Regions from separate parts of the Streptomyces sp. BYX5S genome, predicted to be linked through region 1. Evidence: riboswitches for the same ligand, from Rfam matches in the RefSeq annotation. Region 1 holds a riboswitch; each other region holds the start of a gene.
What was found. A riboswitch is a leader RNA that binds a small molecule or an ion and turns the genes downstream of it on or off. The one in region 1 is predicted to bind cobalamin.

Region 1 (9,814 bases):
GGAGCCGGCCGAGGGCCCCGGCGAGGGCGCCCGCGTCGCCGGTCGGCACGGCCAGGCAGGTCTCGCCGTCGCGACCCGCGACCTCGGGGATGGCGCCGCCGGTGGTGGCGACGAGCGGGGTGCCGGTGGCCATGGCCTCGGCGGCGGGCAGCGAGAACCCCTCATAGAGGGAGGGCACGCAGGCGACCTGCGCGGAGCGCACGAGGTCGACGAGTTCCTGGTCGGTGATGCCCTTGACGAACTCGACGGCGCCTTCGAGGCCGTAGCGCGCGATGGCTCCCGCGACGGGGCCTTCCTCGGGCCGCTTGCCGACGACGACGAGGTGCGCGTCGGGCTGCTCGGCCCGCACCTTGGCGAGCGCCTCGACGAGGTACACGAGGCCCTTGAGCGGTACGTCGGCGCTGGAGGTCGTCACGATCCGGCCCGGCACCTCCGGCACGGCCGGGTCCGGCGAGAACAGGTCGGTGTCGGCGCCGATGTGCACGACGTTGATGCGTCCGGGGCGCACGCCGAGGTGCTGGACGATCTCGTCGCGGGAGGTGCCGGAGACGGTGACCACGGACGGCAGGCGGCGGGCGACCCGCTTCTGCATGCGTGTGAACGCGTACCAGCGGCGCTTGGACATCCGCTGCTGCCAGTTCTCGGCGGCGTCCAGCTCCAGCTGCCGGTCCACGGTGATGGGGTGGTGGATGGTGGTGACGAGCGGGGCGCCGATGCCCCCGAGGAGCCCGTACCCGAGCGTCTGGTTGTCGTGCACGACGTCGAACTCGCCGCGTCTTGCCCGTAGATGGCGGCGGGCGCGCAGCGAGAACGTCAGCGGCTCCGGGAAGCCGCCGGTGCGCATGGCGGCGAACTCGACGGCGTCGATCCAGTCGCGGAACTCGTCGCGCTTCGGCGTGCGGAAGGGGTCGGGGCTGCGGTACAGGTCGAGGCTGGGCAGCTCGGTGAGCGAGAGCCCGGTCGGCGCCCCGTCCGCGCCGGCCTCGTCGAGCACGGGGTACGGCTGGGAGCCGATGACCTCCACGCGGTGCCCGAGTCGCGCCAGCTCACGCGACAGATGCCGGACATACACTCCCTGACCACCACAGAACGGGTTGCCTTTGTACGTGAGGAGAGCGATACGCAAGGACTCCGCGGTCACTCCAGGCCACCCTTCTTCCTGCTTGCCCGTGGACACTACGTGGGACGCTAATCTAGAACAAGTTTCAGACTTGATCGTTCAAGAGCATCGAATCTACCGGCAGGTAGCCAGGCTGTAAGGGGTGGATCAGGTGATTCACGCCACGGCGGGCTCCACGGGACACGGAAAGCCTTCTGATGACAGCTCCGGACGCCAGAACCGCCACCCGCTCCGCCCCCGCGCTCACTGAGCGTCAGGAGGCCAGGCGCCGCCGGATCCTGCACGCCAGCGCGCAGCTCGCGGCGCGGGGCGGGTTCGACGCGGTGCAGATGCGGGAGGTCGCCGAGTCGTCCCAGGTCGCGCTCGGCACGCTGTACCGCTACTTCCCCAGCAAGGTGCACCTCCTCGTCGCCACGATGCAGGACCAGCTCCAGCACATGCACACCACGGTGCGGAAGCGGCCCCCGGCCGGGGAGTCTCCGTCGGAGCGGGTGGCGGAGACGTTGATGCGGGCGTTCCGGGCGTTGCAGCGGGAGCCGCATCTCGCGGATGCGATGGTGCGGGCGCTGACGTTCGCGGACCGCAGCGTGAGCCCGGAGGTGGACCAGGTGTCGCGGCAGACCACGGCGATCATCCTGGACGCGATGGAGCTCGATGATCCGACGCCGGAGCAGCTTTCGGCGGTGCGGGTCATCGAGCACACGTGGCACTCCGCGCTCATCACCTGGTTGTCGGGGCGGGCCTCCATCGCCCAGGTCAAGATCGACATCGAAATGGTCTGCCGCCTGATCGACCTCTCCGCCCCCCCGCCGTCCGTAACCCACACCCCGGGGCTCCGCCCCGGACCCGGCGCCTCAATCGCCGGCGGGGCTACTCATAGCCCCTGCGGCGTTTGAGCAGCGGGGTCCGGGGCGGAGCCCCGCGGCATCGGCCACGGAGCCGTCTGCTCAATCGCCGCAGGGGCTTGAAGGGCCTGCTCAATCGCCGCAGGGGCTCAGAAGACCGGGGCCCGCCCCCGCCCTAATCCTCCGGCGGGAAGACGACCTCACCCGTGTCGGCGAGCGTGAGCGTGATCGCCTCGACCGGACACCCCTCCGCCGCCGCCAGCACCCGCTCATTCGCATCCCCGTCCGCCTCCACCGGATGCGACTGCCTCGCGCTGTCGAGCCGGAACCCGTCCGGCGCCGTGTTCACACACATCGCCGACCCGATGCACACGCTCCGGTCGACCTCGACATGCCACCGGTCGCCCATCGTCAGATCGCCTCCGGCTCGTACCCCGCCGGCAGATGGATCATCTTGTGCTCGAAGTACTCCCCGTACCCCTCGGGCCCGAACTCCCGCCCGAGCCCGGAGTTCTTGTAGCCCCCGAACGGACCGAGCATGTCGAGGCTGAACGTGTTCACGCTGTACGTGCCCGTGCGCACCTGCCGCGCGATCTCCACCCCGTGCGCCGTGTCCGCCGTCCAGACGCTGCCGCTGAGGCCGTACTCGGAGTCGTTCGCGATCTTCACGGCCTCCGCCTCGTCGCCGTACGGCAGCAGGCAGATGACCGGGCCGAAGATCTCCTCGCGGGCGATGCGCATCGAGTTGTCGACGTCGCCGAAGAGCGTCGGCTCGACGTACCAGCCCTGCTCGAACCCCTTCGGCACGCCCCCGCCCGTGAGGATCTTCGCGCCCTCGTCCTGACCGACGCGGATGTAGTCGAGCGAGCGCCGCTGCTGCCGCTCGGCGACGAGCGGGCCGACCTCGGTCGCCGGGTCGAGCGGGTCGCCGACCTTGAGCGCGGAGGCCGCCCCGGCGAACGCGTCGGCGAACTCGTCGTAGCGCGAACGCGGCACGAGGATGCGGGTCTGCGCCACGCACGCCTGCCCGTTGATCATCCAGGCGAAGGGGACGATCCCGGAGACCGCGGCGCTCGCGTCGGCGTCCTCCAGGACCACGGCCGCGGACTTGCCGCCGAGTTCGAGGGTGACGCGGGTGAGGTTGCGCGCGGCGACCTCCATGACGCGCTTGCCCGCGGGCACGGACCCGGTGAAGGAGACCTTGTCGACGCCGGGGTGCCCGACCAGGTACTCGCTGACCTCGCGGTCGGCGGAGAGGATGGACAGCACCCCCTCCGGCAGCCCGGCCTCGGTGGCGATCTCCGCGAGGATGTACGCGTCGAGCGGTGTCTCCGGCGAGGTCTTGAGGATCACCGGGTTGCCGGCGAGCAGCGCGGGCGCGAGCTTGGCGGCGGCGGTGAACTGCGGGACGTTCCACGGCACGATCGCCGCGACCACGCCCACCGGCTCGCGCCGTACGAGGAGCTTGCCGAGGGCGCCGTCGCGGGTCTCCTCGTACGTGAAGCCGCGGGCGACGTTGATCGCGGAGTCCCAGACCATCATCGCGGCGAGCGCCTGCACCATGACGCCGGAGGTGTACGGGGTGCCGTTCTCGCTGCTGATGACGCGGGCGATCTCCTCGTGCCGGACGGCGAACGCGTCCTTGATCCTCGTCACGACCTCGATGCGCTCGTCGAGGCTCATCCGCGGCCAGGGGCCGTCCTCGAAGGCGCGGCGGGCGACGGCCACCGCGCGGTCGACGTCGGCGGGCGCGGCGTGCGGCACCCTGCCGAAGACCTCTCCGGTGTGCGGGGAGACCACCTCGATGACGTCCTTGCCGAGCGGGTCGGTCAACTCCCCGCCGATGAACAGCTGTCCGTGTTCCACGAGCTCGGTCATGGCTGGCATCCTCACGCACGACATTTCTGACGGTGTTTCAGAACTGATACCAGTTCTAGTAACGATCCGGAAGGGTGGTGCGGGGACGCGGGATACGGTTCGCCGGGGCGACCATTGAAACAAGTTCTACAACTTCCCGTACAGTGGCGGAAGTTCGGCTGGAACACCGCACCGGTGGAGGGAGCCCGATGACGAAGGCGCCGGAGACGACGCAGGTGACCGATCACGGCGGGGGCGTGCAGAGCATCCGCGTACCGATCCCCGACAACCCTCTCGGCTTCACCCTCGTCTACCTCGTCGACACGGACGCCGGGCCCGTCCTCATCGACACCGGCTGGGACGACCCGACGTCCTGGGACACCCTGACCGACGGCCTCACGGCCTGCGGCACCGATGTCGCCGAACTCACCGGTGTCCTGATCACCCATCACCACCCGGACCACCACGGCCTGTCGGGGAAGGTGCGGGAGGCGTCCGGGGCGTGGATCGCGATGCACGAGGCGGACGTGGCGGTGGTACGGCGCACGCGCGAGAACCGGCCGGAGCGGTGGTACGCCTTCATGGCCGCGAAGCTGGCGGCGGCCGGGGCGCCGGAGGACCACGTGGCCCCGCTCCTCGCGGCCCGCGACTCCGGGAAACCGCGCCAACTCCCTGGATTCTCACCGGCCTTGCCCGACCGCACCATCACCCCCGGCGACCTCCTCGACCTGCCGGGGCGGCGGCTGCGCGCGATCTGGACGCCGGGCCACACTCCCGGGCACGTGTGCCTGCACCTGGAGGAGGAGCACCCCTCGGGGCGTGCGGGCAACGGCCGCCTCTTCTCCGGGGACCACATGCTCCCGGGGATCACCCCGCACATCGGCCTGTACGAGGACCCGGACGACGCCACCGTGACCGACCCGCTCGGCGACTACCTCGACTCCCTGGAGCGGGTGGGGCGCCTGGACCCGGCGGAGGTCCTTCCGGCGCATCAGCACGCCTTCGCGGACGCGCCCGCGCGCGTGACGGAGCTGCTGGCCCACCACGAGGACCGCCTCACCGGCCTCCTCACCCTCCTCACCACTCCCCTCACCCCCTGGCAGCTCGCCGAACGCATGGAGTGGAACCGCCCCTGGTCCCAGATCCCCTACGGCTCCCGCACCATCGCCGTCTCGGAAGCGGAGGCGCATCTGCGCCGCCTGGAGAAGTCGGGCCGCGTGGAACAGGTCCCCGGCACCACCCCCACCACCTACGTCACCACCCCCTGACCCCACCCCCTCCCTCTCCGGCGCCCCACCTCCTCCCCCTCCGACGTCCCACCCCCTACCCCTCCGGCGCCCCATATCCAGCCCCTCCGGCGCTTGAGGAGCGGGGTCCGGGGCAGAGCCCCGATCTTTCAGCCCCTCCGGCGCTTGAGGAGCGGGGTCCGGGGCGGAGCCCCGGGGGTGGGGCGCGGTGCCGGGTACAGTGAGGACGTCGTCAGTACGTACGTACGAGGGGAAGCCGGTGCGAATCCGGCGCTGACCCGCAACCGTCACAGCCGGAATGCCTCATACGTACGCGCTCGGCCCAGCACCGTCGAGGAATACGGAGCGGAGCCGCCCGGCACCCTCACGTGCCGCGCCACCCCGCTCCCCGCAGGGAGAGGCACCCGCCCCACCATGAACATTCGCCGCAGCGCCGCGCTCATCGCCGCGACCGTCGCGATCGGCGCCGTGAGCGCGCACGCCGCGTTCGCCGACGGTGCGGACAGTGCCTCCCCCTCGCCGAAGGTGGTCGTCCCCTCGGGCCTCTACGGCAAGAGCGACCCCACGTACGACGGCGTCTGGCGCCAGTCCCTCGCCCTCGTGGCCCAGGACACCGTGGGCGTGAAGCCGGCCGCGAAGGCGGTCGACTGGCTGGCCGGCCAGCAGTGCGAGAACGGCGGGTTCGCCGCCTTCCGGGCCAAGCCCACCGAGCCCTGCAACAGCAAGACGAAGATCGACAGCAACAGCACCGCGGCCGCCGTCCAGGCCCTCGCCGCGGTCGGCGGCCGCGACGGCGAGATCGCCAAGGGCGTCGACTGGCTGAAGAAGAACCAGAACGCCGACGGCGGCTGGGGCTACAGCCCCGGCACGGACAGCGACGCGAACTCCACGTCCGTCGCCATCGGCGCCCTCACCGCGGCCGGCGAGAAGCCCACCGAGGTGAAGTCCGGCAAGGGCAGGACCGGCGCCGACGCCCTCGCCGCGCTCGCCCTGCCCTGCGCCAAGGGCAAGGACGGCGGCGCCCTCGCCTACCAGCCCGACAAGAAGGGCGAGCTCGCCGCGAACGCCGACGCCACCGCCGCGGGCGTGCTCGGCGCCCTCGGCACCGGTTTCGCGCCCGGCAAGGGCACGGCCCCGGACGCGTACACCTGCGAGGACGGCAAGAGCGCCGAGACCGTGGCGCACAACGGCGCCGTGTACCTCCAGAACCAGCTCGACACCCACCTGTACCTGAAGTCGCAGCTGGCCGGCGCCACCGACCAGCCCGACTACGGCAACACCGCCGACGCGGTCACCGCCGTCGCCGCGGCCGAGGGCATCAAGGCCACCAAGAACTCGTACGCCTGGCTGGAGAAGAACGCGAAGGACTGGGCCGCGCAGACCGGCCCCGCCGCCTACGCCGAGCTGATCTTCGCCGCGCACGCCACCGGCAACGACCCCCGCGACTTCGGCGGCACGGACCTGGTGAGCGCGCTCGACAAGACCGGCCCCGAGCCCGCCTCCACCACGTCGTCCGCCTCCGACTCCGACGAGAAGAAGGACGACGGCGGCAGCGGCACCAACTGGTGGATCATCGGCGTGATGTTCATCGCCGCCGTGGGCGCCGGCTTCCTGTTCAGCGGCCGGAAGAAGCAGCAGCCGTGACCGCTCGCAGGCCGGCCGCGCTGGTCGTCGCGGTGCTGGCGCTGCTCCTCGCGGCCGTGGCGGCGGCCCCCGCGCAGGCCGCCGGGTACCGGTACTGGTCCTTCTGGGAGCGCGACGGCGGCTCGTGGACGTACGCGACGACGGGCCCCTCTCAGACCAGGCCGGACGACGGCGACGTGCAGGGCTTCCGTTTCGCGGTGAGCGAGGACTCGAAGGACGCGAAGCAGCCGCGCGGCACCACCGACTTCGACGAGGTCTGCGCCGACACCCCGGCCAAGGACGGCGAGAAGCGGATCGCCCTCGTCATCGACTCCGGCACGGCGGCCGACGCCCCCGGCGCCGAGACCCCGCCGAGGCCGCGCACCGAATGCGCGCAGGTGGCCGAGGACGCGACGAGCGCCGACGCGCTGGCCGCGGTCGCGAAGCCGCTGCGCTACGACAGCAGCGCGATGCTGTGCGCGATCTCCGGCTACCCGGAGACGGGCTGCGGCGAGCAGGTGTCGAAGTCGGAGTCGAAGGCCCCGGAGACGGCGAAGGACTCCGCGGCGCCGTCCGGCGACGGCGGTGACGGCGACGACGGCGGTCCTTCCGTCGGTCTCCTCGCCGGGATCGCCGCCGTGGTCGTGCTCGGTGTCGCGGCGGGTGTCCGGGCCCGACGCCGCCGCGGCTGACCGCATGTCCGCTCGTACGCTGCGCGCCCCGCGGGCCCACCGCTCCAACTCCCTGCACCCCGGCGCCTGGTGGATCTGGGCGCTGGGCCTCGGCACGGCCGCGTCCCGCACCACGAACCCGTTGCTGCTCGCGCTGCTGATCGGTGTCGCCGGGTACGTGGTGGCGGCGCGCCGCACCGAGGCGCCGTGGGCGCGCTCGTACGGCGCGTTCGTGAAGCTGGCGCTGGCCGTCCTCGGCATCCGCCTGGTCTTCGCGACACTCCTCGGCTCGGCGATCCCCGGCACGCACCTGTTGGTGACCCTCCCCGAAGTCCCGCTGCCGGACTGGGCGGAGGGGGTGCGCATCGGCGGCCCGGTGACCCTGGAGGGCCTGGTCTTCGCCCTGTACGACGGCCTGAAACTGGCCACGCTCCTCATCTGCGTCGGCGCCGCGAACGCCCTCGCCTCCCCGTCCCGCCTCCTCAAGTCCCTGCCGGGCGCGCTGTACGAGGCCGGGGTCGCGGTCGTCGTGGCGATGACGTTCGCCCCGAACCTGATCGCGGACGTCCGCAGGCTGCGGGCGGCGCGGCGCCTGCGCGGCCGCCCGGACAGCGGTCTGCGCGGCCTGCTCCAGGTCGGACTGCCGGTCCTGGAGGGCGCGTTGGAACGCTCGGTGGCCCTGGCCGCCGCGATGGACGCGCGCGGCTACGGCCGTACCGCCGAGGTCCCGAAGGGCGTGCGCCGGGCGACGGCCGTGCTCACGCTGGGCGGCCTCATCGGGGTGTGCGCGGGCACGTACGGTCTGCTCGCGTCCTCCGGAGCCGGTTACGGCCTGCCGGTTCTCCTCGCCGGGGTCGCGGCGGCGCTCGGCGGGCTGTGGCTGGGCGGGCGCCGCACGGTGCGCACCCGGTACCGGCCCGATGCCTGGGGCGTCCGGGCGTGGCTGGTCGCGGCGTCCGGGGTGGCGGCCGCGGCGCTGATGATCTGGACCGGCACCCAGGACCCGGCCGCCCTCCAGCCGCCGGTGGTGCCGCTCGCGGCGCCGACGCTGCCGCTGTGGCCCGCGGCGGGCATCGCCCTCGGCCTGCTCCCGGCCTTCATCGCACCCGTTCCCGACCAGCCGACGGAGGCGTCGTCATGATCGACTTCGAGGACGTCTCCGTCACGTACGACGGCGCCGCGCACCCCACGGTCCGCGGTATCCAACTGCACGTTCCGGAAGGTGAGTTGATGCTCCTCGCGGGCCCGTCCGGCGTGGGCAAGTCGACGCTTCTCGGTGCGGTGAGCGGCCTCGTCCCGCACTTCACCGGGGGCACGCTGGCCGGGCGGGTCACGGTGGCCGGGCGCGACACCCGCACCCACAAGCCGCGCGAACTCGCGGACGTCGTCGGCACGGTGGGCCAGGACCCGCTCGCCCACTTCGTGACGGACACGGTGGAGGACGAGCTCGCCTACGGCATGGAGTCGTTGGGCCTCAGCCCGCAGGTGATGCGCCGCCGCGTGGAGGAGACCCTCGACCTCCTCGGCCTCGCCGACCTCCGCGACCGCCCCATCTCCACCCTCTCCGGCGGCCAGCAGCAACGCGTCGCCATCGGCTCCGTCCTCACCCCGCACCCGCGGGTCCTCGTCCTCGACGAGCCGACGTCCGCCCTGGACCCGGCAGCGGCGGAAGAGGTCCTCTCGGTCCTGCAACGCCTGGTCCACGACCTGGGCACCACGGTCCTCATGGCCGAACACCGCCTGGAACGCGTCATCCAGTACGCGGACCAGGTCGCGCTCCTGCCGACCGCGGACGCGCCCCTGCTGGTGGGCGCCCCGGCCGACGTCATGGCGGTGTCCCCGGTGTACCCCCCGGTGGTGGGCCTCGGCCGCCTCGCCGGCTGGACCCCCCTCCCCCTGACCGTCCGCAACGCCCGCCGCACGGCGGGCCCCTTGCGCAACCGCCTGGCCTCAACCACGGCAGTTCAAGCCCCTGCGGCGATTGAGCAGCGGGGCCCGGGGCGGAGCCCCGATCTTTCAGCGCCTGCGGCGATCGAGCGGCGGGGCAGGAAGCAGCGCCGCGGCTTTTCAGCCCCTGCGGCGCTTGAGCAGCGGGGTCCGGGGCGGAGCCCCGTGGCCGCAACGCCGCTTGCCGTGACGAAGAACCTGGGCGTACGCCGCGGCCGGGTAGAAGCTCTGCGCCACGTGGGCCTCACGGTCGCCCCCGGCGAAATCCTCGCCCTGATGGGCCGCAACGGCGCCGGCAAATCCACCCTCCTCTCCACCCTCGTCGGCCTGATCAAACCCACCACGGGAACGGCCCACGTCGGCAACGCCACCCCCCACAGGACCACCCCCCACGACCTCATCCGCAAGGTCGGCCTCGTCCCCCAGGAACCCCGCGACCTCCTCTGCGCCGACACGGTCACCGCCGAATGCACGGCCGCGGACAAGGACGCGCACGCCACCCCC
Region 2 (9,814 bases), 1.4 Mb from region 1:
CGCGAACTCGCTGTACAGGCGGCCGACTTGACCGAGGTGGAGGTCGCGGTGGAACTCGTCGATCCAGGTGCGCAGCGGCAGCGCACCCGTCGACCCGTACTGTTCGAGGGCGCCGCGCACCTCGCCGTTGTACGGGTTCACGAACACCGCGAGCGTATGGCCCGCGTCGACTCCCGCGACGCCGGAGAGCATCACCCGCGTCGTCGCCCCGGCCTCGGGCGACGGCCGCACGGCGCTCACCTCGCCCTCCGGGTGTGCCGTGCGGGCGGCGGCCACCTGATCGGCGACCGGCAGCTCGGACTCGCCGACGGGAACCCTCAGTTCATGCGCGTACACGATCTTCTCGGCCTGGAACGAGCCCGCGTAGAGCAGCCCCGTGACGGCGGCGACCAGCAGGAACGGGGCGACGAACACCCCTGCGTAGAAGTGCAGTCGGCGCACCAGCGGGCGCAGTGACGACGCCGCCGACCTGACGGTCGTCCGGCCGGGTGGCGGAGCCTGCGGGCTCTCTTCAGCGGGGCGTGGTTCTGAGGTGACGGACAACGTGGTCCTCCAGTGTTTTGGGCAGCACGGAGTCCGGGCGCGGGCCTGCGCGGCCCTGGGCGCACCGGATCCGGTGCAAGGGGTGCATGGGACTCGAACCGGCTGTCGTCAGGCGACAGCGTCCCGTGCGGGTGGCCCTCTGGAGGTGATCGTGTCCGCGAGGAGGAGGACACGCGGTGCGCGGTCGCGCCGCGTGCGTCGCAGAGGCATGCGGGGGCGGTGCGGCGGAGTCGGGACCCGCAGCGGAAGCCTCAGGGGCGCGGCGATACGGCGGACGACGGCCCGCGCGACCCGGAACGCGGCCCGCTCCCCGTACGCGAGCCAGAGCCCGCTCAGCACGGCGGCGAGCAGGTGGGCCAGGAACATGCCGACCGAGGAGGTGTCCGTCAGCGACATGTGCGTGGCGGACATGTCCGTCGGCGACATGTCCGTCGGCGACATGCCCGAACCCGTCATGCCGCCCATGTCATGTGCGGCGTGCCCCATCCCGGACATGCCCCCGCCACCCGCACCGTGCGCGTGCGCGGCAGTACCCCCTTGCGCCCACGAGAAGAACAGGTGAAGCGCCCCCTGCGCCACCACGGCCAGGCCCACCACCGGCAGGAGCCCCCGCTCCCTCCCGGCCGCGCCGCAGGCCACCGCACCGGTGACCGCGAACGCCGCGCCCAGCGCCCACCACGGCATCGCCGCGCCCGACATGAGCGTGTGCCCCAGCGCCGTGAGCAGCACGCAGACGGCCGCGAACATCGCGGCCCGTCCGGCGCGGGCACCCCAGCCTGAAGTCATGGCCGCCCCATCTTGGCATCAGGGCGAGCGCCAGTTTGCCTTGTCTTTGTCTTTGGTCAGCCGCTGCATAGGATCAGCAGGTCATCGCCGCGACGGATGACAGGAAGCCGGTGCGAATCCGGCACGGTCCCGCCACTGTGACCGGGAAGCGCGCGTCCGCGCCCTCCCGGAAGTCAGGCCACTGGTCCGTCGCGGGCCCATTCCGAGGAGCGCGGACTCCGTAGGAGGCTTCACGTGTACGACGGTTCCAGCCGTCCCCATCGCTCTCGCTTCGCCCGTGTCGCGGCCACGGTCGCCGCACTGTCGGCGACCGTACTGACCGCCGGCTGCGGCCCCTCCGGGCCGGACTCCGGGAGCGCCGACAACCGCCCGAAGGCCGCGGCCGCCAAGGGCTTCCCCGTCACCGTCGACAACTGCGGCGTCACCACGACGTACGACAAGCCGCCGTCGCGCGTGGTGACCATCCATCAGCATCCGGCGGAACTCCTGCTCTCCCTCGGCCTGCGAGGCCGCATGGTCGGCACGGCGTTCCCCGACTCCGCCGTCCTGCCGGACCTGCGCGAGGACTTCGCCTCCGTACCCGAACTGGCAAGGAAGGCGCCCTCGTTCGAGAAGGTGCTGGAGGCGGAGCCCGACTTCGTCTACGGCGGCTATGCGAGCGCCTTCGACGAGAAGGAGGGCCGCTCGCGCGCCACGTTCGCCGACGCGGGCATCGACACGTACCTCAACCGCGAGTACTGCGGCGGCAAGAACGTCACCATGCGCGACACCTACGCCGAGATACGCACCCTCGGCCGGATCTTCGGTGTCTCCGAGCGCGCCGACGCCCTCGTCTCCGAGCTGCGGCGCCGGGTCGCGAAGGCGGCCGCCGCCGTCGAGGACGCCCCGGACGTCCCCGTGTTCGTGTACGACAGCGGCGACAAGTCGGCGTTCACCGCGGGCGGCCGGGGCCTCGGCACCCAGCTGATCCAACAGGCGGGCGGGCGCAACGTGTTCGCCGATCTGGACGACGTGTTCGGCGACGTGTCGTGGGAGCAGGTCGTCGAGCGCAGGCCCGAAGTGATCGCGATCTACGACTACGCGGGCGACAAGAGCGTGGAGCAGAAGAAGCGGTACCTGCTCGCGCAGCCCGCCCTCGCGGACGTACCCGCCATCAAGAACAAACGGTTCGTCGTGCTGCCGCTGACCGCGACGCTGGTCGGTGTCCGGTCCGCGTACGCGGTCGAGGACCTGGCGCGCGGGCTGCACCCGGAGAGCTTCGCGTGACGGCCACCGCAGCGGTCGACGAGCCGCGGACGGTCACGCGGCAACGGCGTTTCGGTCAGGGCGCGCGGCTCACCGCCACCCTGGTCCTGCTCACGGCGCTGCTCCTCGTGTCGCTCACCGCGGGAGTCGCCATCGGTTCGGTGCGGGTGCCGCCCGGTCAGGTGTGGGGCATCGTCACGCACGCCCTGGGCGCCGACTGGTGGGGCGCCGGGGACTGGTCGCGGGCGCGGGAGACGATCGTGCTGGACGTGCGGGCGCCGCGCGTCCTGCTCGGCGCGGTGACCGGCGCCGGTCTCGCGGTCGTCGGCACGGCGCTTCAGGCCCTGGTGCGCAATCCGCTGGCCGAGCCGTATCTGCTCGGCGTCTCCTCGGGTGCCTCGCTCGGCGCGGTCGCGGTCCTCGTGTTCGGGATCGGCGTGTTCGGGGCGCTGTCGCTGCCGGTGTCCGCGTTCGCGGGCGCGCTCGGGGCGCTCGTCCTCGTCTACGCCACCGCCCGCACCGGCGGCCGCATCACCTCCGGCCGGCTGATCCTGTCCGGAGTCGCGGTCGCGTCCGTCCTCAGCGCGCTGCTCAACCTCCTGCTGCTCACCACGGACCGCGGCAACGAGGCGCGGACCGTGCTCGCGTGGACGCTGGGCGGTCTGGGCGGGGTGAGCTGGGGGACGCTGTGGCTGCCGGGGCTCGTCCTGCTCCTCGGCACGGGTGTGCTCATGGTGCAGGCGCCGAACCTGAACCTGCTGCTCGCGGGCGAGGAGGCCGCGACGACGATGGGCCTGGACGTGGCCCGCTTCCGCGCCCGCATGTTCGTGCTGGTGTCGCTCGTCACCGGTGTCCTGGTGGCGGCGGCCGGGCCGATCGGCTTCGTCGGCCTGATGCTGCCGCACATCGTGCGGCTGCTCGTCGGCGGCGACCACCGGCGGGTGCTGCCGACGGCGGCGCTCGGCGGTGCGGTCTTCCTGGTGTGGGCGGACATCGCGGCCCGTACGGTGGCCGCGCCGATGGAGATCCCCGTCGGGGTGCTGACGGCGCTGTGCGGCGGCCCGTTCTTCCTGTGGCTGATGCGGCGGGACGCCCGCCGCCGGGACGCGGGAGGTGTCGGATGACCGCGGCCGAACTCCACGTCGAGGGCGTCACGCTGAGCGCGGGCGCGCGGCGGCTCGTCGACGACGTCTCGCTGACCGCCCGGCCGGGCGAGACCATCGGTCTCGTCGGCCCGAACGGCAGCGGCAAGTCCACGCTGCTGCGCGCCGTCTACCGGGTGCTGCGCCCGGACGCGGGGACGGTACGGGTGGCCGGCGCCGACGCGTGGGCGCTGCCGGTGCGCCACGTGGCCCGGACCGTGGCCGCCGTCGTGCAGGACGCGGGCGCGGACGTGGATCTGACGGTGCGTGAGGTCGTCGCGATGGGCCGCGCCCCGCACAAGCGGCTACTGGCGGGCGACACCGCGCGGGACGCGGCGCTGATCGACGCGGCACTCACGTCCGTCGACGCCGTCGCGCTGGCCGAGCGCCCCTTCGACCGGCTCTCCGGCGGCGAACGCCAACGCGTCCTGATCGCACGGGCGTTGGCCCAGCAGCCGTCCCTCCTGGTCCTGGACGAACCCACCAACCACCTCGACATCCGGCATCAGTTGGAGATCCTCTCCGCGCTGCGCCGGCTGCCCGCGACGGTCCTGGTGGCCCTCCACGACCTCAACCTGGCGGCCCACTACTGCGACCGCCTGTACGTGCTGCGCGCCGGGGCGGTCGTCGCCGCGGGCCCGCCGGTCGAGGTCCTCACCCCCGGGCTCCTGTCCGAGGTCTACGAGGTGGCGGCCGAGGTCGCCGTCCATCCGCGCACGCGCAGGCCGCAGGTCACGTACCTGCCGGACGACGGGGGCCCGGCGGGCTGAGGCGCGGGGTCGGCTGCTGCCGCGTCAGTCGGCGAGGCAGCAGTCACCGCACTTCGAGCCGCCGGGCACCCGGTAGTACAGACAGCAGCTGCGCCGCCGGAACGCCGGAACGCGCCCCGGCCCGTCCCCGCCCACGAGCTCCCCGGTGCCCCGCAACCGGCCCCGCCCCAGCAGCTCCTTCGTGCAGCGCACGATCGGTTCGCCCAGGTCGGGGCGGGCCCGGTAGAGCACGGAGGCCGTGCCCACGAGCGCCGACGCCACGTTCCCGTCCAGCAGCCGCGGCGCGATCTTCATGGTCAGGCCGCGCTCCACGGGCCGCAGCACCGCGTCCACCTGTTCGTACATCGCGTCGACGGCCCCGGTCCCGCTGACGGCCGTGCCGGTCGGATCGGGGAGACACAGCGCGGACCCTTCGTCGTCCGCCCAGCGCAGGCCGCTCAGGTCAGGAACGACGCCGTGCAGCAGGGCGCAGGCCATGACGGGGGACCACAGGCGCGCGGCGAGCCCCAGGTGGGCGATGGAGACGCCGATGCGGGCCTCGTCGGTGGCGTAGCGGGTGGTGACCGACGCGGCGAGGGCGGCGAACCGGGCCGAGGCGCGGGCGCCGCCCAGCGACGGGCCTCTCGCCTCCGCGGTCGTGGGTAGGACGAAGAACCCGCCGAGCCGGCCCACCTCGCGCAACGCCCACGCCGTATCGTCCTGGTCCACCGCACCCGCCTTCTCACTCACGCACGCCCTCCCCAGCTCCCGGCTCCCGGACGGCAGGACGCCCCGGACGACCAATCCGCCGCACCGGGAACACTTGGCCCGGCCTGCGCGGTTGCATCAGCCGGGGGTCCTGGTGCGTGCACCGCGCCCCGCCCGACCGAACGACATTCCCGCAGGAGGACTGTTTCATGACCGAACGCCCTTTGACGCTCATGGCCGTGCACGCCCACCCCGACGACGAGGCCACCAGCACCGGAGGCGTCCTCGCGCGGTATGCGGCGGAAGGCTTCCGTACGGTGCTCGTGACCTGTACCGACGGCGGCTGCGGTGACGGGCCGGGAGGTGTGAAGCCGGGTGAGCCCGGCCACGACCCGGCGGCCGTCGCCGCGATGCGCCGTCAGGAGCTGGAGGCGAGCTGCGAGGCCCTGAAGATCAGCGACCTGGAGATGCTGGACTACGCCGACTCCGGGATGATCGGCTGGCCGAGCAACGAGGCGCCCGATTCCTTCTGGCAGACCCCCGTGGAGAAGGGTGCCGCCCGCCTCGCGGAGCTGATGCGGCACTACCGTCCTGATGTGGTCGTCACCTATGACGAGAACGGTTTCTACGGCCACCCCGACCACATTCAGGCGCACCGCATCACGATGGCGGCGGTGGAGCTGACCGATCTGACGCCGAAGGTGTACTGGACGACGATGCCGCGCTCGGGGATGCAGCGGTTCGGCGAGATCATGCGCGAGTTCCACCCGGACATGCCGGAGCCGGACCCCGCCGAGGCCGCCGCGATGGCCGAGATCGGGCTGCCCGACGACGAGATCACCACGTGGGTGGACACGACCGCGTTCAGCGGCCAGAAGTTCGACGCCCTGGCCGCGCACGCCAGTCAGGGCGAGAACATCTTCTTCCTCAAGATGGGCAAGGAGCGGTTCGGCGAGTTCATGGGCGTGGAGACCTTCGTCCGCGTCCAGGACTCCACGGGCGCCCCGCTCCCCGAGGACGACCTGTTCGCAGGGCTGCGCTAGGACTGCCGCAGGCTCGCCTCTTCCTTGGACGCCGTCGGGGGGCGGGGCGGCCGTCGCCCGCCGGGAGTGAGGCCGGTCCGGGGGCAGGACGTAATCTCGGGTCGCCGGAGAAGCTCAGAAGGTCGCCGGAGATCCTCAGGAGGCGAAGCGTGACCGAGACCAGCGACACCCGATCCGCCGACAGCGGAGCGCACGGCGCGCCGCCGAGCCGAGTGCGGCGCCTGATGCGCTACATCCCTCTGATCGCCCCGTTCCTGCTGTGGGCCGTGCCGTGCTGGGTCCTCCTGTACGGCGGCCAGCACTGGCCGCTTCCCGTCACCGTGACCGGCACCGCGCTGTTCGCCGTCGGGCTGGTCACCATGCCGCTGGCGATGACGCGCGGCCACGGCCGCCGTCAGCGGGACCGGGCGGCGATCGTCGGTGACTCGCTGCTGGGCGGGAGTTGGGTGCTGTTCACGTGGTCCGTGCTGCTCGGCGTCCTGCTGCGGCTCGCCCTGGCCGTGGCGGGCGTCGGCGACGGTCAGGACCGGGCGCGCCTGGTCACCTGGGCCGTCCTCGGCGTGACCGCCGTGCTGCTCGGCTGGGGGTACGTCGAGGCCCGCCGCGTGCCGCGCGTGCGACGCCTCGACGTACAACTGCCGCGCCTGGGCGCCGGGTTGGACGGCATCCGGGTCGTCCTGATCACCGACACCCATTACGGTCCACTCGACCGCGCCCGCTGGTCGGCGCGGATGTGCGAGACGGCCAACACGCTGGAGGCGGACCTGGTCTGCCACACCGGTGACATCGCGGACGGCACGGCCGAACGCCGCCGCGCGCAGGCCACCCCGCTGGGCACGGTGCGGGCGACGCACGCCCGGGTCTACGTCACCGGCAACCACGAGTACTACAGCGAGGCCCAGGGCTGGGTCGACCTCATGGACGAGCTGGGCTGGGAGCCGCTGCGCAACCGCCATGTGCTGCTCGAACGCGGCGGCGACACCCTCGTGGTCGCCGGCGTCGACGACGTCACCGCCGAGTCCTCCGGCCTCGCGGGCCACGGGGCCAGCCTCGACGGCGCCCTCGACGGCGCCGACCCCGGCCTCCCGGTCCTCCTCCTCGCCCACCAGCCCAAGTTCGTCGACCGGGCGGCGGCCCACGGTGTCGACCTCCAGCTCTCCGGCCACACCCACGGCGGCCAGATCTGGCCCTTCCACCACCTGGTCCGCCTCGACCAGCCGGCCCTCGCCGGACTCACCCAGCACGGCCCCCGCACCCTCCTCTACACGAGCCGCGGCGCCGGCTTCTGGGGCCCGCCCTTCCGCGTCTTCGCCCCCAGCGAGATCACCCTCCTGACCCTGCGTTCGCCGGAGCGGACCTCCGCGGCGTAGGGCCTGCCGTTCGGATCAGGCCGGGCTCGCGGGGGCTGGCCGAAACGACAGGCCCTGGACCCGCGACCTCGCGCCCGACGGGGCGTACCGAGGGATACGCGGGTCAAATCCCGCTAGGGCAAAGGAAAAGAAGGGGTCAAGCGTTCCGGCGCAGCGCAACCCGAGGCATGTGCGGCGGGAGCGGGGAGTTAGCCTGGATCTTGGTTGTCCGGGGCAACCAAAATTCCCGGCGCGGGCGCCACTTGCGCCGGGCACGGCGTCCTGCGCCGACGGCTCCGGGCCGCCTCCCCCACACCCAGACACAGCACCACCACCGGCGCACGCGAAGTCGAGGCGGGCCGGTGACGCAGGAGGAACCACCCATGCCTGACGAGGCATCCGCACACACCCCCACGCCCGCAACACCCCAGGTATTTGATGCCACTTCGGCCGATCCGGCCATATCCGACGCCGCGTCCGACGAGACGCCGGGCCCCTTCCGCACCTTCGTCGAGGACAACCTCGACGCACTGACGGCCCACCCCGACCGCGAACTCCTCGTGTACGGCGACCAGCGCCTGACGGCCGGTCATTTCCGGTCACTGGTGCACCGCATGGCGCACGCGCTCGCCGCTCAGGGCGTCGCACGCGGCACGACCGTCACCCTCCTCAGCGGGAACCTGCCCGAGACCATCGCGGCCCGCTACGCCGCCAACCTCGTGGGCTGCCGCGTCAACCACCTCTACAACAAGCTGTCGGCCGACGTGCAGGCCGCGATCGTCCAGGACGTCGAGACCCAGGTACTGATCGTCGACCCGCTCTACGCGGACCGCGCCGCGGAGGTCACCGCCGACACGCCCGTCCCCCACGTCCTCGTCCTCGGCGAGTCCAAGCGGGAACTCGGCCGGGACCTGCTGGCGCTCGCCGCCGAGCAGCCCGACGAGCCGTTCGTGTCCCGGGCCCGCCCCGACGACATCTGCACCATCCGGCACACCGGCGGTACGACGGGCCACCCCAAGTGCATCGTCACGACCTTCGAACAGGTCAACCGGATGCGCCGGATGGTGGCTCAGGCGCGCCCCGCCGAGCGGGAGTTGCCCCGGCAGCTGGCCTGCACCACGCTGGCGCACGCCGCGGGCATGCTCGCGGACGGTGTCATCCAGGCCGGCGGCTGCGTCGTGCTGCACGAGGACTTCGACGCGGGCGAGGTGCTCGCCACCATCGAGCGCGAACGCATCACCCACCTCTTCCTGCTGCCGCCCCTGGTGTACCAGCTCCTCGACCACCCGGACTCCGAGCGCCGCGACCTGAGCAGCCTGCGCGGACTGACGTACGGCGGCTGCCAGGCGTCGCCCGTCCGGATCGCGGATGCCGTACGCCGCTTCGGACCCGTACTCCTGCAGTTCTACGGGCAGAACGAGGCCGGCGGCATCAGCGTGCTCACCCCCGAGGACCACGACCTGGACCGGCCCGAGCGGCTGCGCTCCGCGGGCAAGGTGCTGCCGAGCGTGGACATCGCCATCCGTGACACCGACGGCAAGGACCTGCCGGTCGGCGGACTCGGCGAGATCTGCGTACGGTCCGAGGGCACCATGACGGGTTACTGGAAGCAGCCGGGGCTGACGGCCGAGGTGCTGCGCGACGGCTGGCTGCACACCGGTGACATCGGCTTCCTCGACGAGGAGAACTACATCACCGTCGTCGACCGGCTCAAGGACATGATCGTGGTCGTCGGCGGCCACGTGTACACCACCGAGCTGGAGGACCTGCTCAACTCGCACCCGAAGGTGCTCCAGAGCGCGGTCTTCGGCGTACGGGACGCCGACCGCATGGAGCAGGTGCACGCGGCGGTCGTGGCCGCGCCCGGCGTCCCGGTGGAGGCGGAGGAACTGCGGGCCGCTGTGCGCGCCCAGCGCGGCCCGATGTACGAACCGGCTCACATCACCTTCGTCGACGCGCTGCCCCTGACGGACGCGGGCAAGCCGGACAAGAAGCTGCTGCGGCGGCGGGCGGAGGAAGGGCAGGAGGAGCGGGTCTAGGGCGACCGGGCCGGGGGAGAGAAGCGGCGTCAACTGGGCGCTCTACGAGCGCAGTTGGCGCCGACCCTACGACCGCCGCCCCGGAAATCACCCGTACCGGGCGATGCCCCGGAAAGCCGGGCGGATCTGTTCTGGACGCACGTCACGACGTCCGGGAAGGGGCCGCGATGTCCGGGACCCAGGAGCCGAGGGCGCATCCGGACGCCGCGG
Region 3 (9,814 bases), 5.5 Mb from region 1:
GCAGTCACGTGGCTGACCTTTCTCGTAACGGCGGGGCCGATCGCGTCGGCCCCGCCCTTCACTTCGGAGCCCTTTGCGGAGCTCTGCCGAAGCCGCGAGGGCTCAGGACTCCTTGTTGATCAGCTCGTCGATCTTCGCGTCGGCCGTCTTGGTGGCCGAGGCGACGGACTTGCCCTTGAGGATGTCGAGAAGCATGTTCTTCAGGACCTCCTCCTTCTCGATCGCGGTCCAGCCCGGGGCGATCGGCGTGAACCAGGCGCTCTCCACCGCGTTCGCGGCGGCCTCCGTCTCCGCCTTCTCCTTCAGCGGCTGGAGCTGCTTGGTGTTGCTGGGCAGCACGTTCTTGGAGGTGAGGACCTCCTGGGACTTCTCGCTCGTGAACATGGAGATCCAGTCCTGGGCGAGGTCCGCGTTCTTCGACTTCTGCGTGACGGCGAGGTCGGAGCCGCCGACGAAGGACGGCAGGGTCTTGCCGTTCGGGCCCGGCATGGAGGCGACGGCGATCTTGTCCTTCAGCTTCGGGTTGCCGTTGGCCTTGCCGTCGACGACGGAGCCGGCCTCCCAGCCGTTGCCGTACAGGACGCCGGCCTTCTCGTTGGCCATCACGTTGGCGTGGTCCTGCTCGTCCTTGGTGATGTCGCCCTTGTTGTACTTCTTCACCAGGTCGATGAAGTGCTGGATGCCCTCCTGCGACTTGGCGTCGGACAGGGAGCCCTTCCACTTCTTGGTGCCGTCGTCGTACGTGGCGATCTGGCCGCCGTACGCCTGGACGTAGGACATGGCGGCGTACCAGTAGCGGCCCGGCAGGTACAGCGAGGAGAAGCGCTTGTCCTTGGCGCCCTGCTTCGCGGTCTCCTTGTCCATCGCCTTGAGGAACGCGGTCTCGTCGGTGGGCAGCTCGTCGGAGCCGGTGGCCGACTTCAGCATGTCCTTGTTGTAGATGGCGACGCGCGCACTGGAGTAGTACGGGACGCAGTACATCTTGCCCTCGAAGGAACAGGTGTCCGCGAGGCCCTTGATCCACGAGTCGCTGTTGTCGTACTTCTTGGGGTCGATCTCGGCGAGCGCCCCGTTGAGGATGTACTGCATGGTCTCGGTGTTGCCGAGCTCGACGACGTCCGGGAACTTGTCCCCGCCCAGGGCGGTGTCGAGCTTCTTGGCCTTGTCCGCCCACTGCTGGTAGGAGACGTTGACCTTGACCTTCGGGTACTTCTTCTTGAACTGCGCGTTGACGTCCTTGACCAGCTCGGGCCAGGTGCTCTGCGCGTCGACCATCAGCCAGACCGTGACGTCGCCGGTGCGGTCCTTCGGGTCCTTGCCGGCGTTGCTGTCACTGCCGCCCCCACAGGCCGCGACCGCGGACATCATGGCCGCGACACCTACGGCCGCTATGAGCTTGCGCTTCATGTCACCCTCCTCAGGGATGCCTGCAACCCCCCACCCACAGCGATGACATACGGCGAGCACACGTCTGTGTACGCGGATACGGCTGATGGGACTGGGACCTGATCTTTAATGGTGTAGACCAGTACGGGGAGCTTGGCCCAGACCAATTGGGCTGTCAAGGGTGGCCGAGAAAGGTCTCCGCGTCCGTTATCGGAACGACATCCGAGACGCATCCGCCGGACAGGGCAGGGGCGTTGAGGCCGTCCGCCGCACCCCGGCGGGTGGACTAGACCAGACGCCCACCGGGCGGTATAAGGAGGGGTCACGGAGTCGCGTGGGCACCGGAGCCGGGAAGGCGGAGCATGAGCACCGACGTCAGCAGTGCGGAGAACGAGAGCGGGGCGCCCGTCCGTACCGCACGCGTGCCCAAGTACTACCGCCTGAAGAAGCACCTGCTCGACATGACGGAGACGCTGCCGCCGGGCACCCCGGTGCCGCCCGAGCGCACGCTGGCCGCCGAGTTCGACACCTCCCGCACCACGGTCCGCCAGGCGCTCCAGGAGCTCGTCGTCGAGGGCCGCCTCGAACGCATCCAGGGCAAGGGCACCTTCGTCGCCAAGCCCAAGGTCTCCCAGGCGCTGCAACTCACCTCGTACACCGAGGACATGCGGGCCCAGGGCCTGGAGCCGACCTCGCAGCTGCTCGACATCGGCTACGTCACCGCCGACGACACCCTCGCCGGACTGCTCGACATCACCGCCGGCGGCCGCGTCCTGCGCATCGAGCGGCTCCGCCTCGCGAGCGGCGAGCCGATGGCCATCGAGACCACGCACCTGTCGGCCAAGCGCTTCCCGGCGCTGCGCCGCAGCCTCGCCAAGTACACCTCCCTCTACACGGCGCTCGCCGAGGTCTACGACGTACGGCTCGCCGAGGCCGAGGAGACCATCGAGACCTCGCTCGCCACGCCGCGCGAGGCGGGCCTGCTCGGCACGGACGTGGGCCTGCCGATGCTGATGCTCTCCCGCCACTCGATCGACGGCTCGGGCCGGCCGGTGGAGTGGGTGCGCTCGGTGTACCGCGGGGACCGGTACAAGTTCGTGGCGCGCCTCAAGCGGCCGACTGAATGAGCGTCAATTCCCTTGCCCCGCAGCGCACATAACGGAGTAGACGCTTTCCCGTACGCGGTGTAGCGCGGCTCACATTTCTGGCTTACGGTCCTCCCGTCATCGCATGGACGGGGAGGACAGATCGGTGCGTACCGCGTCTCCTAGAACCATCATCCTGTGGACCGTGGTCGCCCTCGTGGGCGCGGCCGGCTGGTCCGTACTCGCCCTCTCCCGCGGCGAGGAGGTCTCCGCCGCCTGGATGGTGGCCGCCGCCCTCGGGACGTACGCCATCGCCTACCGCTTCTACGCGAAGTTCATCGCGTACAAGGTCCTGAAGGTCGACGCGAAACGGGCCACGCCCGCCGAGCGGCTCAACAACGGCATCGACTACCACCCGACCGACCGGCGCGTGCTGCTCGGCCACCACTTCGCCGCCATCGCGGGGGCCGGGCCGCTGGTCGGGCCGGTGCTCGCGGCGCAGATGGGGTATCTGCCGGGCACCATCTGGATCATCGTCGGCGTGATCTTCGCGGGCGCCGTGCAGGACATGGTGGTGCTGTTCTTCTCGACGCGGCGCGACGGGCGTTCGCTCGGGCAGATGGCACGCGAGGAGATCGGCCCGTTCGGCGGGGCCGCCGCGCTGGTCGCCGCCTTCGCCATCATGATCATCCTGCTCGGCGTGCTCGCCCTCGTCGTGGTGAACGCGCTCGCCGAGTCGCCGTGGGGCACCTTCTCCATCGCGATGACCATCCCGATCGCCCTGCTCATGGGCTTCTATCTGCGCGTACTGCGCCCCGGACGGGTGTCCGAGGTGTCGCTCATCGGGGTGGCGCTGCTGCTGCTCGCGCTGGTCGCCGGGCGCTGGGTCGCCGAGTCCTCGTGGGCGGACGCCTTCACGCTCGCGCCGTCGACGCTCGTGATCTGGATGGTGGCCTACGGGTTCGTCGCCTCGGTCCTGCCCGTGTGGATGCTGCTCGCACCGCGCGACTACCTGTCGACGTTCATGAAGCTCGGCACCATCGCGCTGCTCGCCATCGGAGTCGTCGTCGCGCTTCCGACGCTGAAGATGGACGCGGTCACCGACTTCGCCTCGCGCGGCGACGGGCCGGTCTTCGCGGGCTCGCTCTTCCCGTTCGTCTTCATCACCATCGCGTGCGGCGCGCTCTCCGGCTTCCACGCGCTGATCTCCTCCGGTACGACGCCGAAGATGATCCAGAAGGAGACGCAGGTCCGGATGATCGGCTACGGCTCCATGCTGATGGAGTCGTCGGTGGCCGTGATGGCGCTCGTCGCCGCGTCGATCATCGACCCCGGCCTGTACTTCGCGATGAACGCGCCCGCCGGCGTCATCGGCGACAGCGTGCAGTCCGCGTCCCAGGCCGTGGCGAACTTCGGGTACTCGATCACCCCGGCCGAACTCGCGCAGGCCGCCAAGAACGTCGAGGAAGCGAGCCTGCTGTCCCGCACGGGCGGCGCGCCGACCCTCGCCGTCGGCGTCTCGGAGATCTTCTCGCAGGTCACCGGCGGCGGGATGCGCTCCTTCTGGTACCACTTCGCGATCATGTTCGAGGCGCTGTTCATCCTGACCGCGCTCGACGCGGGCACGCGCGTGGGGCGGTTCATGCTCCAGGACATGCTCGGCAACGTCTACAAGCCCTTCAAGAACGTGAGTTGGAAGCCGGGCCTGCTGCTCACCAGCGCCGTCGTCGTCGGCCTGTGGGGCTACTTCCTGTGGGTCGGCGTGCACGAGCCGCTCGGCGGGATCAACCAGCTCTTCCCGATCTTCGGCATCTCCAACCAGCTGCTCGCGGCGGTCGCCCTCGCCGTCTGCACGACGCTCCTGGTGAAGTCGGGGCGGCTCAAGTGGGCCTGGATCACCGGCGTTCCGCTGATCTGGGACGTCGTCGTGACGCTCACGGCCAGCTGGCAGAAGGTGTTCTCCTCCGACCCGCGCGTCGGCTTCTTCCAGCAGCGCTCCAACTACCAGGACGCCATCGACGCGGGCAAGATCCTGCCGCCCGCGAAGAGCATGGACGACATGCACACCGTGGTCACCAACTCCACGGTGGACGGCGTCCTTTCGGCCGCGCTCGCGCTCCTCATCGTGGTGGTCGTCCTCGACGCGCTGCGGGTATGCGTGAAGCACGTACGGAACCCGCAGGCGTCGAAGCTGAGCGAGGCCCCGTACGTCGAGTCCACGCTGGTGGCCCCGGCCGGGCTCGTTCCCACGCAGGCGGAGAAGGCGGAGGCGCGCGATGCCGGCGTCGGCAGTGCTACGGGTGGCTAGGTATGTGCGCTGGTTCGTCCGGGAGTTGACGGACGAGAGCGCCTACGAGCGGTACGTGGCGCACCTCGGGGAGACCCACCCGGGTGCGCCCGCGCCCTCGCGGCGCGAGTTCGAGCGCATGCGGACGGACCGCCAGGAATCGGATCCGCGACAGGGGTTCCGCTGCTGCTGAACCGGCCCGTCTACGTATCCGTTATCCGGACAGGGGTTCCGTAGATCAAGACTCTCGCTTAGATTTCCCGGGCGTTAAACCTGAGGTAAGTGGGATCTCTGATCAGCGAGGGGAACGGGTCCGCGAATGTCCGATGCGCCTGAAGTGAAACAACCGGTGGTCACGCCGGTCCGCGTGATCATTGCACTCTGTCTGGTCGCACCGTTCGTCGCGATGCTCTGGGTCAGCTCCTACGCCAAGGTCGAACCGACCTTCATCGGCATCCCGTTCTTCTACTGGTACCAGATGCTCTGGGTGCTCATCTCGACCGCGCTCACCATGATCGCGTACAAGCTGTGGCAGCGCGATCAGCGTGCCCGCAAGTCTGCTGGAGGCCAGGCGTGAACGGCGGCGTCAACGGTGTCGCGCTCACCGTCTTCATCATCTTCTTCGTGGCCGTCACGGTCATGGGCTTCCTCGCCGCGCGCTGGCGGAAGGCCGAGAACGAGGCCTCGCTCGACGAATGGGGCCTGGGCGGACGGTCGTTCGGCACCTGGATCACCTGGTTCCTGCTCGGCGGCGACCTCTACACGGCGTACACGTTCGTCGCCGTCCCCGCCGCGATCTACGCCGCCGGAGCCTCCGGCTTCTTCGCGGTCCCGTACACGATCCTCGTGTACCCGCTGATCTTCACCTTCCTGCCGCGCCTGTGGTCGGTCTCCCACCGGCACGGATACGTCACGACCTCCGACTTCGTCCGCGGCCGCTTCGGCTCCAAGGGGCTCTCGCTCGCGGTCGCCGTCACCGGCATCCTCGCCACGATGCCCTACATCGCGCTCCAACTGGTCGGCATCCAGGCCGTCCTGGACGTGATGGGCGTCGGCGGCGGCGAGAACACCAACTGGTTCATCAAGGACCTGCCGCTGCTGCTCGCCTTCGGCGTGCTCGCCGCGTACACGTACTCCTCGGGCCTGCGCGCCCCCGCGCTGATCGCGTTCGTCAAGGACACCCTGATCTACCTCGTGATCGCGGTGGCCATCATCTACATCCCGATCAAGCTGGGCGGCTTCGACAACATCTTCGCCGCGGCGAGCGACAAGTTCGACGCCGCGAACGAGGCGGCGGGCAAGCCGGTCGCCGGACTCGCGCCGGGCTCCTCCGGCACGTGGACGTACGCGACGCTCGCGCTCGGCTCCGCGCTCGCGCTGTTCATGTACCCGCACTCGATCACGGCGACCCTGTCCTCCAAGAGCCGCGACGTGATTCGCCGCAACACCACGATCCTGCCGCTGTACTCGCTGATGCTGGGCCTGCTCGCGCTGCTCGGGTTCATGGCGATCGCCGCCGGGATCAAGGTGCAGAACGGGCAGCTGGCGATCCCGCAGCTGTTCGAGGACATGTTCCCGGACTGGTTCACGGGCGTCGCGTTCGCCGCCATCGGCATCGGCGCGCTGGTCCCCGCGGCCATCATGTCCATCGCCGCGGCGAACCTGTTCACGCGCAACATCTACAAGGACTTCATCAAGCCGGACGCGACGCCCGCGCAGGAGACCAAGGTCTCCAAGCTGGTCTCGCTCCTGGTGAAGGTGGGCGCGCTGGCCTTCGTCCTCACCATGGACAAGACCGTCGCGATCAACTTCCAGCTGCTGGGCGGCATCTGGATCCTCCAGACGATGCCCGCCCTCGTCGGCGGCCTGTTCACCCGCTGGTTCCACCGCTGGGCGCTGCTCGCCGGCTGGGCGGTCGGCATGCTGTACGGCACGCTCGCCGCGTACGGCGTGGCCTCCCCGACGCAGAAGCACTTCGGCGGCTCCTCGGCGGAGATCCCCGGCATCGGTGAGATCGGCTACATCGGCCTCACGGCATTCGTCCTCAACGTCGTCGTCACCGTCGTCATGACCTTCGTCCTGCGGGCGGTCAAGGCCCCGGACGGCATCGACGAGACGTCCCCCGAGGACTACACGGCCGACGCGGGCGACAAGGGCGTCCAGGTCGACCTGCCGACGGTCGGCGCCGGCTCCGGCCACTGACGACGCGCACGCGCACGCGTCGGGCCCCTCCACGGCGGAGGGGCCCGACGCGTTTTCCGGGAAAGCGTTGCGGGCGCGGCCGGACGTCGCGTAACCATGACCTCGTGATCAGAACTGTGCGCCCCGAAGAGTACGACGTCCTCGGCGAGTTGAGCGCCCGCGCCTATCTCGGCAGCGGCCTCCTCGCGTTCGGCGACGACGACTGGTACGCCGCCGAGCTGCGCGACGTCGAGAAGCGCGCACGGCAGGCCGAGGTGCTCGTCGCGGAGGACCCCGAGGGCCGGGTCGTCGGCGGCGTCACGTACGTTCCCTCGCACGACCACCCGTACGCGGAGGTGTCCCGCCCCGGCGAGGCCGAGTTCCGGATGCTCGCGGTGGCGGTCGAGGCGCGCGGCAAGGGCGTCGGCGAGGCGCTCGTACGGGCCGTGATCGAGCGGGCGCGGGCGGCCGGGAAGCAGGCCCTGGTGCTGTGCACGCAGCCCGTGGCGACCTCCTCGCACCGGCTGTACGAGCGCCTCGGCTTCACGCGGGTCCCGGAGCGGGACTGGGAGCCGGTCCCGGAAGTGCTGCTGCGGGCGTACGAGTTGAAGCTGTCCGACGGCTGAGGTCCGTCACGCGCCGGGCCCACCTCGTGACGCACCGCACTCACCTCCGGACTCACCTCCGGACACGCCGACACACAAGATATGGGGCTGAAGCACAAGCCCGACACAACATGTATGCTCGCTCTCGCTGTCGCCGCAGGGGAATCCGGTGCGAATCCGGAACTGTCCCGCAACGGTGTGCGTAGGCGTACAAAACCGCCCGCGCGAGTCCGATGACCTGTCGACGGTACGCCCGAGCCGTCCGGCTTGGGCGTCGACGACGTCCGGGCCTCGCGGAAAGGGCCGGTGGACGAGGGCCCGTGCGCCCGCGCTGCCACCACCTCCCCGCAGGCCCCGAGCCGAGCGAGGGAGAGCCTCCACGTGACCATCGCGCCCGCTGATCCTGCTTCAGCCACGGTCGATGCCGCTGCCGATGCCCCGGGCACCGCGCTGCTGCGCACGCTGACCGAGCTGACCGCCGACCTCCCCGACGCCGACCCCGGCAGAATCGCCACGGCCGCCCTGCGCGGGCGCTCGGCGCGGGCCGACGAGGCCGAGCTGCGCGATCTCGCCACGGAGGCCGCGGCCGGCCTGATCTCCGAGGACCCGGCCTACTCCCGGCTCGCCGCCCGCCTGCTCACCCGCGCCATCGCCGCCGAAGCCGCCTCCCAGGGCGTCACCCGGTTCACCGAATCCGTCGCCGTCGGCCACCGCGAGGGCCTGATCGCGGACCGCACGGCCGAGTTCGTCCGCGTGCACGGCGCCCGCCTCGACGCCCTCGTCGACCCGGCAGGCGACGACCGCTTCGGCTACTTCGGCCTGCGCACCCTGCACAGCCGCTACCTGCTGCGCCACCCCCTCACCCGGCACGTCGTCGAGACCCCGCAGCACTTCATGCTGCGCGTGGCCTGCGGTCTCGCCGAGGACGACTCCGTCCGCGCGCTCGACGAGGTGGCCGCCCTGTACGGCCTGATGAGCCGCCTCGACTACCTGCCCTCCTCCCCCACCCTCTTCAACTCCGGCACCCGCCACCCCCAGATGTCGAGCTGCTACCTCCTCGACTCCCCGCTCGACGAGCTCGACTCGATCTACGACCGCTACCACCAGGTGGCCCGCCTCTCCAAGCACGCGGGCGGCATCGGCCTCTCGTACTCCCGCATCCGCAGCCGGGGCTCGCTGATCCGCGGCACGAACGGCCACTCCAACGGCATCGTCCCCTTCCTCAAGACGCTCGACGCGTCGGTGGCGGCGGTGAACCAGGGCGGCCGCCGCAAGGGCGCCGCCGCGGTCTACCTGGAGACCTGGCACTCCGACATCGAGGAGTTCCTGGAGCTGCGCGACAACACCGGCGAGGACGCGCGCCGCACCCACAACCTCAACCTCGCGCACTGGATCCCGGACGAGTTCATGCGCCGCGTGAACGCCGACCAGCCGTGGTCGCTGTTCTCCCCGGCCGACGTGCCCGAACTGGTCGACCTGTGGGGCGAGGAGTTCGACGCCGCGTACCGCAAGGCCGAGGCGGAGGGGAAGGCGCAGAAGCAGATCCCCGCCCGCGAGCTGTACGGCCGCATGATGCGCACCCTCGCGCAGACCGGCAACGGCTGGCTCACCTTCAAGGACGCCGCCAACCGCACCGCCAACCAGACGGCGGAGCCCGGCCACACGGTGCACTCCTCCAACCTCTGCACGGAGATCCTGGAGGTGACGGACGACGGGGAGACGGCCGTCTGCAACCTGGGCTCGGTGAACCTCGGCGCCTTCGTGGACACCCGGACGCAGGACATCGACTGGGCGCGCCTCGACGAGACCGTCCACACGGCCGTCACCTTCCTCGACCGCGTCGTCGACATCAACTTCTACCCGACCGAGCAGGCGGGCCGCTCCAACGCCCGCTGGCGCCCCGTCGGCCTCGGCGCGATGGGCCTCCAGGACGTCTTCTTCAAGCTGCGCCTGCCCTTCGACTCGCCGCAGGCCCGCGCCCTGTCCACGCGGATCCAGGAGCGCATCATGCTCGCCGCGTACGAGGCGTCCGCCGACCTCGCCGAGCGCAACGGCCCGCTGCCCGCCTGGGAGAAGACCCGGACCGCGCGCGGCGTGCTGCACCCCGACCACTACGACGTACAGCTGACGTGGCCGGAGCGCTGGGCGGCGCTGCGCGAACGCATCGCGTCGGTCGGCATGCGCAACTCCCTCCTGCTCGCCATCGCGCCGACGGCCACGATCGCCTCCATCGCCGGCGTCTACGAGTGCATCGAGCCGCAGGTCTCCAA

Region 2: linked by a shared signal. The riboswitch ahead of ACYBSK_RS13130 (ABC transporter substrate-binding protein) and the one ahead of ACYBSK_RS06610 (prenyltransferase/squalene oxidase repeat-containing protein) in region 1 are both predicted to bind cobalamin.
Region 3: linked by a shared signal. The riboswitch ahead of ACYBSK_RS31450 (ribonucleoside-diphosphate reductase subunit alpha) and the one ahead of ACYBSK_RS06610 (prenyltransferase/squalene oxidase repeat-containing protein) in region 1 are both predicted to bind cobalamin.

Annotation. Positions count from the first base shown of each region.
Region 1 is NZ_CM138829.1:1,474,190-1,484,003, reverse strand. Features, by position in the region: gene ACYBSK_RS06635 (glycosyltransferase family 4 protein) at 1-1,141, opposite strand, end outside; gene ACYBSK_RS06630 (TetR family transcriptional regulator) at 1,318-2,016, shown strand; gene ACYBSK_RS06625 (ferredoxin) at 2,141-2,374, opposite strand; gene ACYBSK_RS06620 (aldehyde dehydrogenase) at 2,377-3,843, opposite strand; gene ACYBSK_RS06615 (MBL fold metallo-hydrolase) at 4,032-5,090, shown strand; adenosylcobalamin-variant (AdoCbl-variant) riboswitch at 5,306-5,381, shown strand; gene ACYBSK_RS06610 (prenyltransferase/squalene oxidase repeat-containing protein) at 5,484-6,713, shown strand; gene ACYBSK_RS06605 (SCO2322 family protein) at 6,710-7,384, shown strand; gene ACYBSK_RS06600 (energy-coupling factor transporter transmembrane component T) at 7,389-8,504, shown strand; gene ACYBSK_RS06595 (ABC transporter ATP-binding protein) at 8,501-9,814, shown strand, end outside.
Region 2 is NZ_CM138829.1:2,872,012-2,881,825, reverse strand. Features, by position in the region: gene ACYBSK_RS13140 (PepSY-associated TM helix domain-containing protein) at 1-543, opposite strand, end outside; gene ACYBSK_RS13135 (hypothetical protein) at 652-1,329, opposite strand; cobalamin riboswitch at 1,407-1,533, shown strand; gene ACYBSK_RS13130 (ABC transporter substrate-binding protein) at 1,564-2,595, shown strand; gene ACYBSK_RS13125 (FecCD family ABC transporter permease) at 2,592-3,698, shown strand; gene ACYBSK_RS13120 (ABC transporter ATP-binding protein) at 3,695-4,486, shown strand; gene ACYBSK_RS13115 ((2Fe-2S)-binding protein) at 4,511-5,215, opposite strand; gene ACYBSK_RS13110 (PIG-L family deacetylase) at 5,383-6,216, shown strand; gene ACYBSK_RS13105 (metallophosphoesterase) at 6,366-7,586, shown strand; gene ACYBSK_RS13100 (AMP-binding protein) at 7,949-9,604, shown strand; gene ACYBSK_RS13095 (alpha/beta hydrolase) at 9,772-9,814, shown strand, end outside.
Region 3 is NZ_CM138829.1:6,982,290-6,992,103, forward strand. Features, by position in the region: gene ACYBSK_RS31415 (sugar ABC transporter substrate-binding protein) at 103-1,407, opposite strand; gene ACYBSK_RS31420 (GntR family transcriptional regulator) at 1,749-2,513, shown strand; gene ACYBSK_RS31425 (carbon starvation CstA family protein) at 2,638-4,779, shown strand; gene ACYBSK_RS31430 (YbdD/YjiX family protein) at 4,748-4,951, shown strand; gene ACYBSK_RS31435 (DUF3311 domain-containing protein) at 5,078-5,335, shown strand; gene mctP (monocarboxylate uptake permease MctP) at 5,332-6,960, shown strand; gene ACYBSK_RS31445 (GNAT family N-acetyltransferase) at 7,065-7,565, shown strand; cobalamin riboswitch at 7,674-7,804, shown strand; gene ACYBSK_RS31450 (ribonucleoside-diphosphate reductase subunit alpha) at 7,926-9,814, shown strand, end outside.